3 regions of the Yersinia sp. 2541 StPb PI genome follow, and region 3 is predicted to be linked to each of the others. Evidence: predicted binding sites of a transcription regulator. Region 3 holds the regulator's gene; each other region holds the start of a gene.

Region 1 (5,370 bases), 3.0 Mb from region 3:
ATCGGCCATTCCGCCTGGACGATTGGCTGCTGTATGCAGTAGAAAGCACTTCTGCTTCCGGCGCGCGGGGCTTTGTCCGTGGCCAGATTTACAGCCGGGAAGGGATATTAGTGGCTTCTACCGTGCAGGAAGGCGTCATTCGTTTGCATCGATGATACCTCGATAGCCTTTGCCAAAAATAGAACAGGGGCGATATCATATCGCCCCTGCTGCTATCATCATTATTATTTATTTTACTGCTACTTCTAGCTTATTGGTTGTATGCATTTTCGCCGTGGCTGTTAACATCCAGACCTTCGCGTTCTTGTTCTTCTGGTACCCGCAGGCCAACCAACAGGTCAGCAATTTTAAAGGCAACGAAGGCAACAACACCAGACCAGACCAAACACACACCGACGCTGAACAGTTGCACACCTACCTGATGGCCCATAGTGACGCCAGCGGCGTAACCTGTACCGCCCAGTGAAGCCGAGGTGAAGACACCGGTCAGGATACAACCGACAATCCCACACACGCCGTGGACACCGAATACGTCGCAGGTATCATCTACCCGCAGCCATTTCTTCAGCAGAACCACACCCCACAGACCGGCAACACCCCCGACCAGACCGATAATCAATGCACCGCCAACCCCGACTGTACCTGCCGCTGGCGTAATCGCAACCAAACCTGCGATACAACCGGAACATGCCCCCAGCAGCGACGGTTTGCCGCGTAAAATCCACTCAGCAAAGACCCAAGACAAGATAGCACCCGCTGTTGCAACTACCGTATTCAAGAAGGCAAGTGCAGCAATTTCATTCGCGGCACTGGCTGAACCGGCATTGAAGCCAAACCAACCGATATACAGAATCGCAGTACCGGTAAACACCATAGGTAAGTTATGAGGTTTGAACGCTTCTTTACCAAAACCAGCACGTTTACCCAGTAAGTAAGCGCCCACCAAACCAGCAATCGCGGCGTTGATATGCACAACAGTACCACCGGCAAAGTCCAGTGCGCCATCCATTGCCAGGAAACCACCACCCCATACCATATGTGCCATCGGCAAATATGAGAAGGTGAACCACAGTGCTGCAAAAATTAATACCGCAGAGAAACGAATACGTTCGGCGAATGATCCCACCACCAGTGCGACCGTGATACAGGCAAATGAAGCCTGGAACACCACATGGATATATTGATAGAAAGTGCCACTCAGGCTGGTCAAACCAATACCTTTTAGCATCGCCATATCGAAACTACCAAAGAATGCATTGCCGGTGCCGAAAGCCAGACTATAGCCATAGAGCACCCACAGCACACAGATCAGAGCAAAGCTCACCATGACCTGAGTCATCATCGATAATACGTTCTTGGAACGCAGCAGACCGCCGTAGAACAGGGCAATACCGGGCACAGTCATAAACAGCACCAGCGCGGTGCAAATCATCATAAAAGCATTATCAGCTTTGTCAGCTACAGCCGGTGCTGCGGCCATTGCCAAAGAAGGCAGCATCGCTACCGAACTCAGGCCCAACATGGATAAAAGTTTTTTCATCATCAACCCATCCCTATTCACTAAATTTGAGCCTGCAAATTACAGTGCTGCTTCGTCGGTTTCGCCGGTACGGATGCGAATAACACGTTGCAATTCAGCAACGAAAATTTTGCCATCACCAATTTTGCCGGTATAGGCCGCCTTACTGATCACGTCAATCACTTCATCCAATTGATCATCAGCAATTGCGATATCAATTTTCACTTTAGGTAAGAAATTGACACTGTATTCAGCTCCCCGATAGAGCTCTGCGTGTCCCTTCTGGCGACCAAATCCTTTTACTTCGGTTACGGTCAGCCCCTGAATACCCACAGAGGATAAGGCTTCACGCACATCCTCCAGCTTAAATGGTTTTATAACCACGGTAACCAGCTTCATATTTGCCCCTTCTCGAATTAAGTCGAATTCATGTCTGCCACAAATGAAGTAAAGCAAAGGCTATGCCATAAGTAATGATAGATATAATTTAATGCGGAAATGGCGAAGCTAGGGCGGTTGAGATACATGAGTCAGCCGTGTAGCGGCTGAATTCATCGTGTTGAATAATTTTCGCGCACCAAAATAGTGCGAAGCGCGTCACAGAAGTGCACGACAGCATCGACGACCTATTGCATTGCAAGATTATGGTGCACGAAAGCTGCAAAATGGGCATTAACGGGGATATGCATTAACGATTTGACTTAGGAAAACACAGAAAATAGTGCGGGGCCGCTTAGCCCCACAACTTATTAATTAACTTACCGCCGTTTCTACCTGATCAATGGCGGCTAAATCTTCGCTAACCAATTGCAATTGATACATTTGATAATAACGCCCATGGGCGGCCAGCAGCTCTTGATGCTTACCCTGCTCCACTGCCACACCACGGTGCAACACCAAGATGGTATCAGCATCAACAATGGTTGAAAGGCGGTGAGCAATCACTACCAGCGTGGTATTTTTTCGGATTAGCTGCAATGCCCGCTGAATGGCCTGCTCAGTACCAGAGTCAATATTGGCAGTCGCCTCATCTAAAATCAGGATTTGCGGAGCCTGTACCAATACTCGCGCCATCGCCAGCAACTGTTTTTGCCCAACTGACAAGGTATTCCCCTGCTCACCAAGCAGACTGTGCAATCCATCGGGTAGCGCATGGACTAAAGGGGCCAGTTGCACCGTTTCCAGAGCTTCCCACACTTGCTGTTCAGAGATATCACGGCCTAAAGTCACATTGGCAAAAAAGGAATCAGCCAACACCACTGGATCCTGTTGCACCATGGCCACCCCTTGGCGCAAGGTCTGATGCGATAACGCGGATAAAGGACGAGCATCTAGCAGAATCTCACCATGTTGCACCGGGTAGTAGCCCATCAACAGGTTAGCCAACGTACTCTTTCCGCTGCCGGTATGCCCGACCAGAGCAACAAACCCGTGCGAAGGTACATCAAGGGAGATATTTTGCAGCACCATTTTATCGCTACGATAAGCAAAGCTGACATTATCCACCTGGATACGGCCACTGGTCAGTGGGCGATCATCAGTACCGTATCCTTGCTGGGCGCGGTCCATCAGATCAAAAATACGTTCCCCAGCCACCACAGCTTGCTGCATGACTGACTGCTGTGATGTGAGTTCAATTAAGGGTTCATTTAAGCGGCCCAGATAGTTAATGAAAGCATACAGCACACCCACCCCCACTGAGCCATCAGGACTGAAACCGAACAACAGTAACAAACCACACAGTACCAAGGCAGAAAACAGGCTCAGCAGCGGGCGCAATAAAAACCCTTCCAAGCGTAAAGTTTGCATGCGTGCCATATAGTGCGCACGGCTGGCAGACTCCATACGTTCGCCAAAACGAGCTTGCTGGCGAAACTGCTGAATCACGCCCATGCCGTTAATAATTTCATTAAAACCGTCGTTAATATCAGCCAAATAAGCCCGGACTCGCCGCACTACGGGTGTGCTGTAATGTTGATAAATGGCCATCACTACCAGCACTGCTGGAAAGATACAGATAGAAATTAGCGCCATACGCCAATCCAGACTGAACATCGCCACCAGCATCGCGCCAATTAATGCCGCGCTTTTTAATACGGTGGAGACCACCATCACATATAAATCTTTAATGACTTCGGTGTCATTTGTGACACGGGAAATCAATTGCCCGACCGGCTGGGTATCAAACGCACTGAGAGGTTGACGCAAAGCGGCATCCATCACTTCAATACGTAGGCGCTGAACCACACCTACGGCAGCACGGTTAAAAAGCAATGCCTGAAAATAATGCAATGCTGCTGCCAACAGTTGCAGCAACAGATAAGCCAATGCCAACCCACTGACTAAACCGAGGGGCAAAGTGCCTTTTGCGACCACATGGTCAATAAAATAACTTATCAAAAGCGGGCCGCTGACCTCGGCGGCAGCCGCAATCCATAACATCAATACCGCCAACCCTAACGGTTTACGATAAGGGGAGCCATAGGAGAGCAGGCGCTTAAGTGTCGGCCAAAGTTGCTGAACTTTACTCATCGGTTTTGGCCTCCGACTCACCATCATCTAATGCTGCCTCCAGTTGTTGATAACGGTACATCTCCCGATACCAGCCGGATTGACTGACTAATACGTTATGTGTCCCACGCTGCATCACGCCACCATGTTGCATCACTAAAATTTCGCTGGCTTCGGTCAACGCTGAAAGACGGTGCGCACTGATAATCACGGTACGATGCTCACCCCATTCACGCAGATTTTTTAGGATTTCATATTCGGTCTGACCATCAACTGCGGATAGCGCATCATCGAGAATCAGGATCTCAGTATCCAGCAACAGTGCGCGGGCGATGGAAATCCGCTGTTTCTGCCCGCCAGATAGCATCACACCGCGCTCACCCACTTCAGTGTCATAACCCTGAGGAAGGCGTAAAATATCTTCATGCACACTGGCTAAACGAGCGGCCCGCTCAATTTGAGCCTGCGTGGCATCAGGTTTACCCAATGCAATGTTGCCAGCAACCGTATCAGAAAAGAGGAATGGGGTTTGGCTGACCACAGATAAACGGCCACGCCAGTCATGCAACCTAATATCAGACAGCGCATGCCCTTGATAACAAATAGCACCATCATCCACATCAAACTGCCGCTGAATCAATGCCAGTAAGGTACTCTTACCCGACCCTGTAGGTCCGCATAGCCCCAACATCTGCCCCGGTGCTAATTTCAGCGCCACATCATGTAACGCAGGCTGTTCACTACCTGGGTAATAGAAATGGCGAATATTCACCGCGAGTGTGCCACGCCCATCGCTCAGCTCAATATCACCATCTTTAACCACCGGCGCTTCTTCCAGCAAACTGCGAATACGGCTATAGGCGGCACTGCCTCGTTCAACGATATTGAACATCCACGCCAAGGCAAGCATGGGCCAGATCATCAGCCCCAGATACATGATGAAACTGGTAAGTTGACCCAAAGTAATACTGTGATTAACCACCATCCAACTGCCGCCGCCAATCGCCAATAAATTCGCGATCCCGATGGCGATATAGATAGTTGGATCAAAACGGGCATCGATACGTGCGACATACATATTCTTGGCACCGGCTTCTGCCGCGACCTGAGCAAACTGCTGTGATTGATGATCTTCCAGGCCAAAAGCTTTAATCATGCGAATACTGGTCAGGCTTTCTTGCGCCTGGTTATTCAGCGTAGAAAATGCCCCTTGGGCCGATTTGAAACGTTGATGCAGTTGGTCACCGTAATATTTGATCACCACCGCCATTACCGGCATAGGTAACAATGATAACAGTGTTAATTGCCAGCTAATTTGGGTGCTCATTACAATCAGCACC
Region 2 (5,370 bases), 1.8 Mb from region 3:
TCACGTAACAGGGGGAAAGCCTGTTGGGTCTGTTGTTCGCTGACGACGAACGCGCGTAATTGCTGTGAGTTATCAGTGCCACGCGCCACTATCCCCTGCGCTGTCAGGCATATTTCCCAGTGGAGATCCTCGCGGTTGGTTTCGCCAGCGAAATAGAGCGGTAGATCAGGTGTTTTGACTTTAACTAACATCGGCGGCAGGGTGAGACACGCGGCTCCCCCTAGAATATTTTTTGCCAGTGTCATGGCTCCCACTAATATGGGCTGCAAAAATGGCAGTACTTTCCCCTCGACCTCGGCACAATCACCCACGGCAAAGATATCTGGATCAACCGTTTGCAACTGATTATTGACCTTAATACCACGCCCAATATCGAGACCTGCGGCAGCGGCGAGGGCAGTTTCCGGCATTAAACCAATCGCGGCAATAACAGCATCAACGGTATACGTTTGACCCGCGCGAAGTTCTACTCGCAAGCCGTTGGTGACTTTTGTCACACTGAGCAATTCATTATTAAACACCAAAGTAACACCACTTTGGCTGAGGCGCTGTTGTAAGCGGCTACTGATCTCCACTGGTATCACAGAGGCTAGCAAACTGTGTGCCTTATCCACCAGAATCACCTGCTTACCAGAACGCTGTAGGTCCATTGCCAACTCCGTCCCGATTAACCCGCCGCCCAGCACTAAAACACGCGATGCTTTTTGCAACCTATCTTGATGTTGCCGGTATTCATTTTGGCTATTAAATGTAACGATCATCTCGCTACCGGGCACGGTCGGAACCAGTGCAGACGCCCCGGTAGCCAGCACTAATTTATGGTAATTAAATCCCCGATCACCACAAAAAACGCGTTTAGTGTGCCGCTCAATGGCGGTGACCAACATCGCTGTATGCAAAGTAAGATTATTTTCTTCTGCAAACTTCTCGGCCGACAACCGGGTGAGATCGTCAGCGCTCTGCTGAAGACTAAATACATGACTTAAATCAGGTTTATTATAATCCACGCCACTGTCAGCGGCGATCATCTGGATTGGCACTTGTGGGTTAAGTTTACGGATGTTTTTAACCACTTGGCGGGCGGCAAAACCTGAACCCACAATAATAATGTTATCTGTCATAACATGCTCCATTACAGTGGATCGAACACAGATTTGCCCAAGCCACACTCTGGGCAGAGGAAGAAATCGGGGACATTTTCCCAACAGGTTCCTGGCTTAACCTCTTGAAGAGGCTCACCCAGTGCTGGGTCATATATCCACTGGCAAACACTGCATTGCATTGAAATACCCAGATTCTGTTTCTCGGCGCGGACCTTTTCTTGAGTGAGGGCGATAACGTCGTCAACCTCAGATAAATGGAGGGTCTCCAATGGATGAAGTGCCCATTCACGGGCAATTTTACGCCCATGTTCACGGCACTCTGCTAAAGCATCAGTATCAGGCCGCCATTTCATTTTTAAGGAGAGGGAGATATCAAACCCGGCATCCATCAGGCGAGTTTGAATGCGGTCAACCGCACCGCCAGTCCAGCCAAAGCTGCCAAATGCCGCAGCTTTTTTGTTACGGAAACGTAATCCGGCCAGTTCTTCGAGCATCCCGGCGATTTTTGGCATCATGACGTTGTTCATGGTGGAAGAACCCACTAAAACGCCTTTAGAACGGAAGACCTGGGTGAGGATTTCATTTTTGTCATGGCGGGCAATGTTGTAGATCTTCACTGCCACACCGGGGTCGGTATCGTGAATACCCTGAGCAATAGCATCGGCCATCATGCGGGTATTATTTGACATGGTGTCATAGAAAATGGTTATCCGGTCTTCCTGATAATCTGCCGCCCAAGCCAGATATTGCGTGACAATTTGGGTTGGATTATCGCGCCATACCACGCCATGGGAGGTGGCAATCATTGATACTGGCAGATTGAAACCAAGAATTTCATTGATTTTTGGTGTTACCAAGCGGCTGAAAGGGGTCAAAATGTTGGCATAATAGCGAGCGCACTGTTCATAAAGTTCGGTCTGATCGACCTCGTCATTAAACAGATGCTCATCACAGTAGTGCTGACCGAAAGCATCATTACTGAACAACACGGCATCACCCGTGATGTAAGTCATCATGCTGTCAGGCCAGTGCAGCATCGGTGTTTCAACAAAGATCAATTGCTTACCGTTGCCGATATCTAAGGTATCGCCTGTTTTAACTGTAATGAAATTCCATTCAGGATGATGATGATGTCCGTTGATTGAGTCGATAGCATTGGCGGTGCAATAAATCGGAGTGTTGGGGATACGCGCCATTAACTCGGTTAATGCGCCGGCATGGTCTTCTTCTGCATGATTGATAACAATATAGTCGAGCGCATTTAAGTCGATCTCCCGTGCTAAATTGGCAACAAAATCTCGATCAAATTTCTGATCAACTGTATCGATCAGAATGTTCTTTTCTTCGCAGATTAAATAGCTGTTGTAACTGGTCCCTTTCAGGGTTTTGTACTCAGTACCATGGAAATCACGCACTTCCCAATCACGTTGCCCAACCCATTTGATATTATTCTTAACTTGAATCGCCATGAACCGTTCCTCAACTAAAATAAATGATTTACCTCACCTTAGAGAGCAAATAGCGTGCCATGATTTATAGTATTGATTTTAATCATATAAAAATTAAAGTTAGTCATTATGACATTGATGTGTCATTGTCATAATGACTAACACTATGTCGGAATGACAAAATATGAGTTTATCCATTCAGTCACTGGCCAAAATAGCCATTGAGCTACAGGGCGGCTTATCAGGGCAAGATCGTTTTCAGACGTTAGTCAGTAGCTTGCGGCAATTACTGCAATGCGATGCCTCGGCACTTTTACGTTATGAACATCAATTGTTCCGCCCCTTGGCCATTGATGGTTTATCGCCTGATGTGTTGGGGCGGCGTTTTTCGTTGTCATCCCATCCGCGATTAGAGGCCATTGCCCGGGCAGGGAATGTGGTCCGTTTCCCGACTGACAGCCATCTGCCTGATCCCTATGACGGCCTGATCCCGGGCCATGATGAGCTAAAAGTCCATGCCTGTATTGGTCTGCCCTTGTTTGCTGATCAAACACTTATTGGTGCATTAACTTTCGACAGTATGAACCCGCTGCAATTTGATGGATTCAGTGATGAAGAGCTTAAACTGATAGGCGTATTAGCGGCCTCGGCATTGAATAATGCACTTTTAGTCGATGTGTTGGAGAAGCAAGCGCTCCCTACGGTTAGTTCATTAAGCATCCAAAAACAAGCCACACCAAGCTCGGAAGACGAGATGATTGGCCTGTCACCGTTGATACTGCAACTAAAACATGAGATAGGGGTGGTAGCAGGTTCAGAACTGAATGTGCTAATCACCGGAGAGACGGGGGTAGGTAAAGAGTTGGTTGCTCAGGCAATTCATCATTTATCACCCAGAGCTGCGAAGGCATTAATCTATTTAAACTGTGCCGCCTTGCCCGAGAATGTGGCGGAGAGCGAATTATTTGGCCATGTGAAGGGGGCTTTCACCGGTGCAATACATGACCGAACCGGTAAGTTCGAAATTGCCGACAATGGCACACTATTTCTTGATGAGATAGGCGAGCTTTCTTTGGTACTTCAGGCCAAATTACTCCGTGTTATTCAGTACGGCGACTTACAGCGCGTCGGTGACGACAGTACCAAGCGGGTGAATGTGCGTATTATTGCTGCTACCAATTGTGATCTTAAACAAGCAGTTATCGAAGGGCACTTTCGCGTTGATCTGTTTCACCGTTTGAGTGTATTCCCGTTACATGTTCCACCGTTACGGGAACGGAAAGGGGATATTGTCCTGTTAGCAGGATTTTTTGTGGAGCGGATAAGAAAGAAACTGGGGCTTCAGCAGTTGGGCATCCCGGCAACCACACTAACCTTGCTAGAGAATTACAGTTGGCCCGGAAATGTGCGTGAATTGGAACATGCTATTTATCGTGCTGCGGTATTAGCGCGTGCCTCACAACCGGCGACAGAATCTGCGCAACTGCATGCTGACTTATTTAATATTACAGTCACCACTATACCGGGTATTTCACCGATATCAGTCAGTGAGGACCAAGGTAGCGCGCCTGTAGACCTGCAAGCGGCGACCCGTGATTTTCAGCGGCAGGTTATCATGCAGGTTCTTCAGGAGCATGGGATGAATTGGTCGGCATCTGCTCGTGCGCTAAACCTTGACGCAGGCAACCTCCATCGTCTTGCCAAACGGCTCGGCATAAAACGATAGGAGGCCGCCGTCACCAACAGTCCATTTTATCCAACGGTTAGTGACGTGCCTGGGTAAATGAGCATTAACCGGATAAGGAATCAGGATTTTCGGCAATGAAACGTTCGGCATCCTCAACCATCGAAGAGGTGCCGACAAAGAAGGGGACTCGTTGATGTAATTGCTCTGGTGGAATATCCAGAATACGATTTTTCCCCTTTTGTGATTATGCATCTTCAAATATGACAATTCCCTCTTCCTCAGAAGCGATACCTGCCACTTCCCCACGAGCGTTTTCATGATACGGTCCCTGAATCTACAGTAGCCATCAGTCCTCTGATGTCAGTTCGGTCAATTTTTCTGTCGGTTTCTTTTGACCAAGCGGGTTATTACCCCAACATTGTTCATATTTCCAACCCGTCAGTTCTTCAATCGTTGCGCGGGGGCCAGCAGCAATGTCAGCTATCGCACCACCGGCCTTAATCCGGGCAATCTCTGCCAACAGAACCATATGACTCTTTCTGTCGAGTTTCATCTGTGTGGTATAAAAAATTGCCACTAATGCCAGCGCGGTTACGCCGATGGCAAAGACGCCAACAATCGCCTGAACCGCGGTTTCTGGCTGCACCGACTGACCAGAGACAAAGCCAAATCTGCTGAGTGTCCAGCCCATCGCAAACACAATAACCGAACGAACCATTTTGCCAGCGAATGTCATTGCACCCGCATATAGACCCTCACGCCGACGCCCCGTGAGAACTTCATCTACATCAGCGAGGAAGGTATAAACGGTCCAGGGAATATAATAAATACCGCCGGTACTCAGACCAAAAACAACGGTGATTGCGAATAATACAATGACAGTGGTCGTGTCAGACCAACCGGTAAAATAGAGCGCGGCATAGGCAAAAACACTGACAATCACCACCTGCAATGCAATACGGAAAGGACGGGCAAAGCCCATTTTCACACAGATGCCGATAAAGAATGCGGTCGAGATCAGTTGCATAATCGAACTGAAGCTATTGAGTTGCGACACCAGAACAGCACTTTGGCGTAAACCGAAAATGATAAAGTAGGTGAATGAGGAAGCGAATAACCACTCGGCACCAAA
Region 3 (5,370 bases):
TCGGCATCGATGGGGATACCGTGTTTAAAGCCAAAAGACTCAAACACCATCGTCAATTCGCGTTCACGTTTACCCAACAGGCGGGTACGCAGCATCTCAGCCAATTCATGCACTGACATTTCAGAGGTATCAATGATCAGATCAGCCCGTGAGCGCAGAGGCTCCAACAGGTCACTTTCTTCATCAATAGCACTTTCTAATGACAGGTTTTTGGTCGATAACGGATGCAAGCGACGGGTATCGCTATAGCGACGAATCAGGGTATTGCGATCGGCATCCAAAAACAGCAACTGTGGTGAAAAGCTGTCCGGCAGTTGAGTCATGGCATGTTCAAATACCTCAGGTGATTCAGGCATATTACGTACGTCTATGCTCACTGCGGCAGAGATATTCCTATCGGCAAGTGTACTCGCCAATTGCGGCAGCAGAACCACAGGCAAGTTATCGACACAATAAAAGCCCATATCTTCCAATGCGCGCAAAGCAACAGACTTCCCTGAACCGGAACGGCCGCTGACAATCATCAGCACCATGTGAGTAACTCCCCTTGGTATTTATCCCCGTCATCTTTCAAGTTGTAGGCGTGTTGAGCGCTTGCCCACATCTTGAAATTTATTGGGTATACATTAGAACCCTATATTCCGGCTACAAGATCCGGGCATAACGGATAAAATAGTTTCCACTTTCCCAATTACGCCGTTTCCGGTGGTAATTCAGTAATGATTTGATAAAGCTCATCATCACTTTGTGCTGCACGCAGACGCCGACACACTGTTTTATCAGCTAATCGCTTGGCCACTAAAGACAAAGTGTGTAAGTGAGTTTTACATTGATCTGCCGGAACCAACAAGGCAAATAACAGATCAACCGGTTGGTTATCAATAGCATCGAAGGCAATAGGTTGTTCCAGACGGATAAATACACCCACTGCACGCAGTGTGTCTTCTTCCAACTTGCCATGAGGTATCGCGATACCACTACCAATACCGGTGCTGCCCATACGTTCGCGGGTTAAGACAGCATCGAAAACCACCTGTGAAGGTAGGTTAAGTTGCTTGGCAGCCAACTCGCTGATAATTTCCAAAGCCCGTTTTTTACTTGAGCAATGTACGGAGCTTTTGGTGCACTCGATATTTAATACCGAGCTTAATTGCAATGCTGGATCGTTGATCATCTCATCTTTCACTTAAGCGCTGTTTTAAACCGTTTCCGGCGGGGATTCACTCCCGACGCTGGAAACGGTTATGTAGCGAGTGTAGAACCTTTATGGGTGAATATACCCTTTGTACTTGAAACTACAGGGTTGTTCGCTATGTTTACTTACCCGAATCACTGACTTTAGTCAGTTCATCGAGATGAATAAGCCTGCTTGCAGAAATACGATTAAAATCGGTTTCTGGCCAATTTGTCATTCGTTTGCTGCCTACCTGCAACGCCATGTTCTTTGGGTATAACAGTCGCAAGGATTCTTAGTGTTGTTTCAATTTGTCTTTATGTTTGTTCAACTGGCGGGCCAGTTTATCAACCAAAATATCAATTGCGGCGTACATATCCTCCTGCTCTGAGCTTGCGTGCAACTCGCCTCCATTCACATGTACCGTTGCTTCTGCAATTTGTTTTACTTTCTCAACACTTAAAACCACATATACCTGGTTAATGCGATCAAAATATTGCTCAAGTTTGGCAAATTTAGTGGTAACAAACTCGCGTAATGCTTCGGTTATTTCGACATGATGTCCGGTAATATTGAGCTGCATAGTGTCTTCCTTCTCAGTTCAGGTCAAACCAACTGTTTACGCTGATTTGACGGCGGGATGGATAACGACTCTCGGTACTTCGCGACGGTACGCCGTGCCACCATGATGCCTTGTTCACATAATAATGTGGTCAGCTTACTGTCACTAAGAGGTTTAGCAGGATTTTCTGCTGCAACCAATTTTTTCACCAGTGCACGAATTGCAGTGGAAGAAGCTTCACCTCCGCTATCAGTATTGACGTGGCTGGAGAAGAAATATTTTAGCTCGAAAATACCCCGTGGACTGTGCAGGAACTTCTGCGTGGTCACGCGAGAGATTGTCGACTCATGCATATCCACAGCCTGGGCGATATCGGCCAGTACCATGGGTTTCATAAATTCAGGCCCATTCTCAAAAAACGCTACTTGCTGCTCTACAATACAACGCGCCACCTTCAGCAGTGTTTCATTGCGGCTTTCAAGACTTTTTATCAACCATTTTGCTTCTTGCAAATTGCTACGGATAAACTGCCCGTCACTGTCATTGCGGGTACTGCTACCCATCGCCGCATACTGCTGGTTGATTTTTAGGCGTGGAATGCTATCGGCATTCAGCTCGACCGTCCATTGATCTTTGTCTTTACGCACCAAAACATCGGGAATGACGTACTCGGACTCCCCGGTATTGATGGATTGACCCGGACGCGGATCCAGAGACTGAATCAGGCCGATCGCTTCTTTAAGTGTATCTTCTTTTAGCCGACTCAAGCGGATCATCGTACGGAAATCATGGTTACCCAGCAAATCCAGATAATCGCTAACCACCAGACGTGCTTCGGCAAGATAGGGGGTATCTTTGTCATATTGTGACAACTGTACCAACAGACATTCACGCAGGTTACGTGCCGCGACACCAATAGGATCAAAGTGTTGTATCCGCTTAAGCACCGCTTCTACTTCATCCAGTGCGACGTTCTCGTCCCCCATGCTTTCCAGAATATCTTCCAGTGGCACCGTAAGGTAACCGGTTTCATCGACCGCATCCACGATAGAGGTCGCAATGGCAACATCAGTATCAGAGAATGGGGTTAAATCCACTTGCCACATCAGGTAGTCTTGTAGCGTTTGGGTCGTTTCCCCTTGATAAACCGGCAACTCATCATCGCTATAATCATTGCCCATTCCTGATGGCGTGCCTGCGGTGTAGATCTCATCCCAGGTGGCATCAAGTGGCAACTCTTCGGGCATATCTTTTTGTTCCAGCGCCTCGCGGGTATCAAGCGATTCACTGTCTACGGTCTCTTTTGCATCTATCTCTTCATGAAGATCAGTTTGCTCAAGCAGGGGGTTACTCTCCAGCGCTAACTGAATCTCCTGCTGGAGTTCAAGTGTAGAAAGCTGCAACAAGCGAATAGCCTGTTGAAGCTGCGGAGTCATAGCCAGTTGTTGGCTGAACTTGAGTTGCAAACCTTGCTTCATAATGCGGTATCAATTTTCCTTTATAGATGAAGGAATATCCGTCATCTTTCAAATTGCAGGGGTATTGGCTGCCGGTTACTTGGCCGCACCTGCGGGCTAGCATAAATGCTGTTTAAATCGATTTATGACCGATTTTATTGTTTGCCGCCTTCCTGCACCTTGAAATCTATTGGGTATTGGAAAAAGGTCAGAGACGGAATTCTTCACCGAGGTAAACACGCTTAACTTGTTCGTCAGCCAGGATTTCCTGTGGCGTACCGTGAGCGATTAAATGACCCTGGCTTACGATATAAGCCCGCTCACAGACGTCTAACGTTTCACGCACGTTATGGTCGGTAATAAGAACGCCAAGACCACTGTCGCGTAGATGTTCAATAATTTTTTTAATATCGATAACGGAAATCGGATCAACCCCGGCAAAAGGCTCATCCAGCAGAATAAACTTAGGATTTGCCGCCAGTGCACGGGCTATTTCAACACGGCGGCGTTCACCACCGGAAAGCGATTGCCCCAAGTTGTCACGTAAATGGGTGATATGGAACTCTTCCATTAATTCATCAGCCCGTTCCTCACGCTGCTCAACAGAGAGGTCTTTACGGATCTCCAGCACCGCCATTAAGTTGTTAAATACACTCAGGCGGCGGAAAATAGAGGCTTCTTGCGGTAAATAACCAATACCGCGACGAGCGCGTTCATGGAGAGGCAAGAGGCTGATATCTTCGTCATCAATCACAATACGCCCGGCGTCACGCTGGACAATGCCGACGACCATATAAAAAGTGGTAGTTTTCCCTGCGCCGTTCGGCCCAAGCAGGCCCACTATCTCACCGGATTTCACATTGAGGCTTACGTCTTCGACCACTTTACGGCCTTTGTACGCCTTAGCCAGCTTTTCTGCGATTAATGTTGCCATAAATGATTACTTACTCTTCTTTTGGCCTGAAGCTGCTGGCCCTTTGTCTTGTAATTGGGACGGTAATAACACGGTGGTGACGCGGTTGCCTTTATCACTGAAGGCTTCCATCTGCTGTTTTTTCACCAGATAAGTGATGCGATCACCTTTGATATTACTATCAAGTTGCTCCAGATAAGCATTGCCAGTCAACACCACAAAATCATTTGCGACTTCATAACGCAGTTTCTGCCCATGGCCTTTTACGGGTTTGCCACTGTCTTGCATCTGGTAGAAAGTGACTGGATTACCATAACCTTCAATGACCATTTTGCTTTGATCACCGCCTGGGCGCGTAACCACGACTTTATCAGCTTTAATCTCAATGGTACCTTGCTTGATAACCACATTGTCGGTAAATGTGACAGTATTGGCCTCCATATCTAACGCTTGTTTAACGGAGTCAACCGTGACGGGCTGATCAGTATCACCCGTTAACGCCAGAGCGGGCAGGCTTGCGGCCAAAAGTGAACTGGCAAGCAAAAAATGACGAAGTTTATTTTTGGATTTCATAAGAGGTTTTAACCTTTTCAATCAGCTCAGCGGTTTTGTCCCGCAAGTTCCCACGCATTTTCATGCCGTTAGATGTGAATCCAACACCAAAGAGGGTAACTTCATCGTCTGAGGATACATCCTGAGTGATCAAATTAACCTGGGCGTTATCGGTTTTAATTTTTTGTAACTGTGCGTCTGGTGTCAGGCTATCAACTTCAACATGACCATACAAATACAGCATCTTATCATTGGTCAATTTGGCGCGGTCGGCGCGCACTGTCCAAGTAGCGACTGCATTCTCCGCAAACAGAGTCATGACCGGTTTGGTAAACCAGGTTAACTCTTGAGTGCTGAAGTTTTGTACGTCTTCAGCCACCAATTTATAATTCAATTGCCCGACCGGATTGAATACCACGGTCACAGTATGCTGGCTCTGCGAAGAGGGCTCATTATCAGTGGCCACGGTTTGTGTGTCCTGCTGATTAAAGCCGGATATATTCCAGCCAATCAATGCCAAAGCAATCAGTGCCAAGGATAATGTTATCCATAGTCTTGTTTTACTCATATCGACAATCCTTTGGCACCTTCAAGTTTATCTTGAGCTAATAATATCAAATCACATATCTCGCGTACTGCACCGCGCCCGCCATGGATTCGCGTCACATAATGTGCCTTGGGAAGAAGTAACGGATGGGCATCCGCGACTGCA

What was found. The regulator sigma-54, encoded in region 3, starts transcription at its own class of promoters, with help from an activator protein. The targets are predictions, from matches to a motif close to GTTGGCACANNTTTCGCTNT.
Positions count from the first base shown of each region.
Region 1: the regulator sigma-54 is predicted to act here: its motif matches at 1,969-1,988, upstream of glnK (P-II family nitrogen regulator).
Region 2: the regulator sigma-54 is predicted to act here: its motif matches at 2,615-2,634, upstream of norV (anaerobic nitric oxide reductase flavorubredoxin).

Region 1 is NZ_JAZGQB010000001.1:3,518,213-3,523,582, forward strand. Features, by position in the region: gene tesB (acyl-CoA thioesterase II) at 1-155, shown strand, start outside; gene amtB (ammonium transporter AmtB) at 251-1,540, opposite strand; gene glnK (P-II family nitrogen regulator) at 1,580-1,918, opposite strand; gene V1953_RS15920 (SmdB family multidrug efflux ABC transporter permease/ATP-binding protein) at 2,273-4,051, opposite strand; gene V1953_RS15925 (SmdA family multidrug ABC transporter permease/ATP-binding protein) at 4,044-5,370, opposite strand, start outside.
Region 2 is NZ_JAZGQB010000001.1:2,253,468-2,258,837, forward strand. Features, by position in the region: gene norW (NADH:flavorubredoxin reductase NorW) at 1-1,121, opposite strand, end outside; gene norV (anaerobic nitric oxide reductase flavorubredoxin) at 1,133-2,572, opposite strand; gene norR (nitric oxide reductase transcriptional regulator NorR) at 2,736-4,277, shown strand; partial or broken gene V1953_RS10040 (class 1 fructose-bisphosphatase) at 4,342-4,473, opposite strand; gene V1953_RS10045 (MFS transporter) at 4,585-5,370, opposite strand, start outside.
Region 3 is NZ_JAZGQB010000001.1:479,340-484,709, forward strand. Features, by position in the region: gene rapZ (RNase adapter RapZ) at 1-533, opposite strand, end outside; gene ptsN (PTS IIA-like nitrogen regulatory protein PtsN) at 692-1,174, opposite strand; gene hpf (ribosome hibernation promoting factor) at 1,470-1,757, opposite strand; gene rpoN (RNA polymerase factor sigma-54) at 1,781-3,214, opposite strand; gene lptB (LPS export ABC transporter ATP-binding protein) at 3,402-4,127, opposite strand; gene lptA (lipopolysaccharide ABC transporter substrate-binding protein LptA) at 4,134-4,679, opposite strand; gene lptC (LPS export ABC transporter periplasmic protein LptC) at 4,663-5,226, opposite strand; gene kdsC (3-deoxy-manno-octulosonate-8-phosphatase KdsC) at 5,223-5,370, opposite strand, start outside.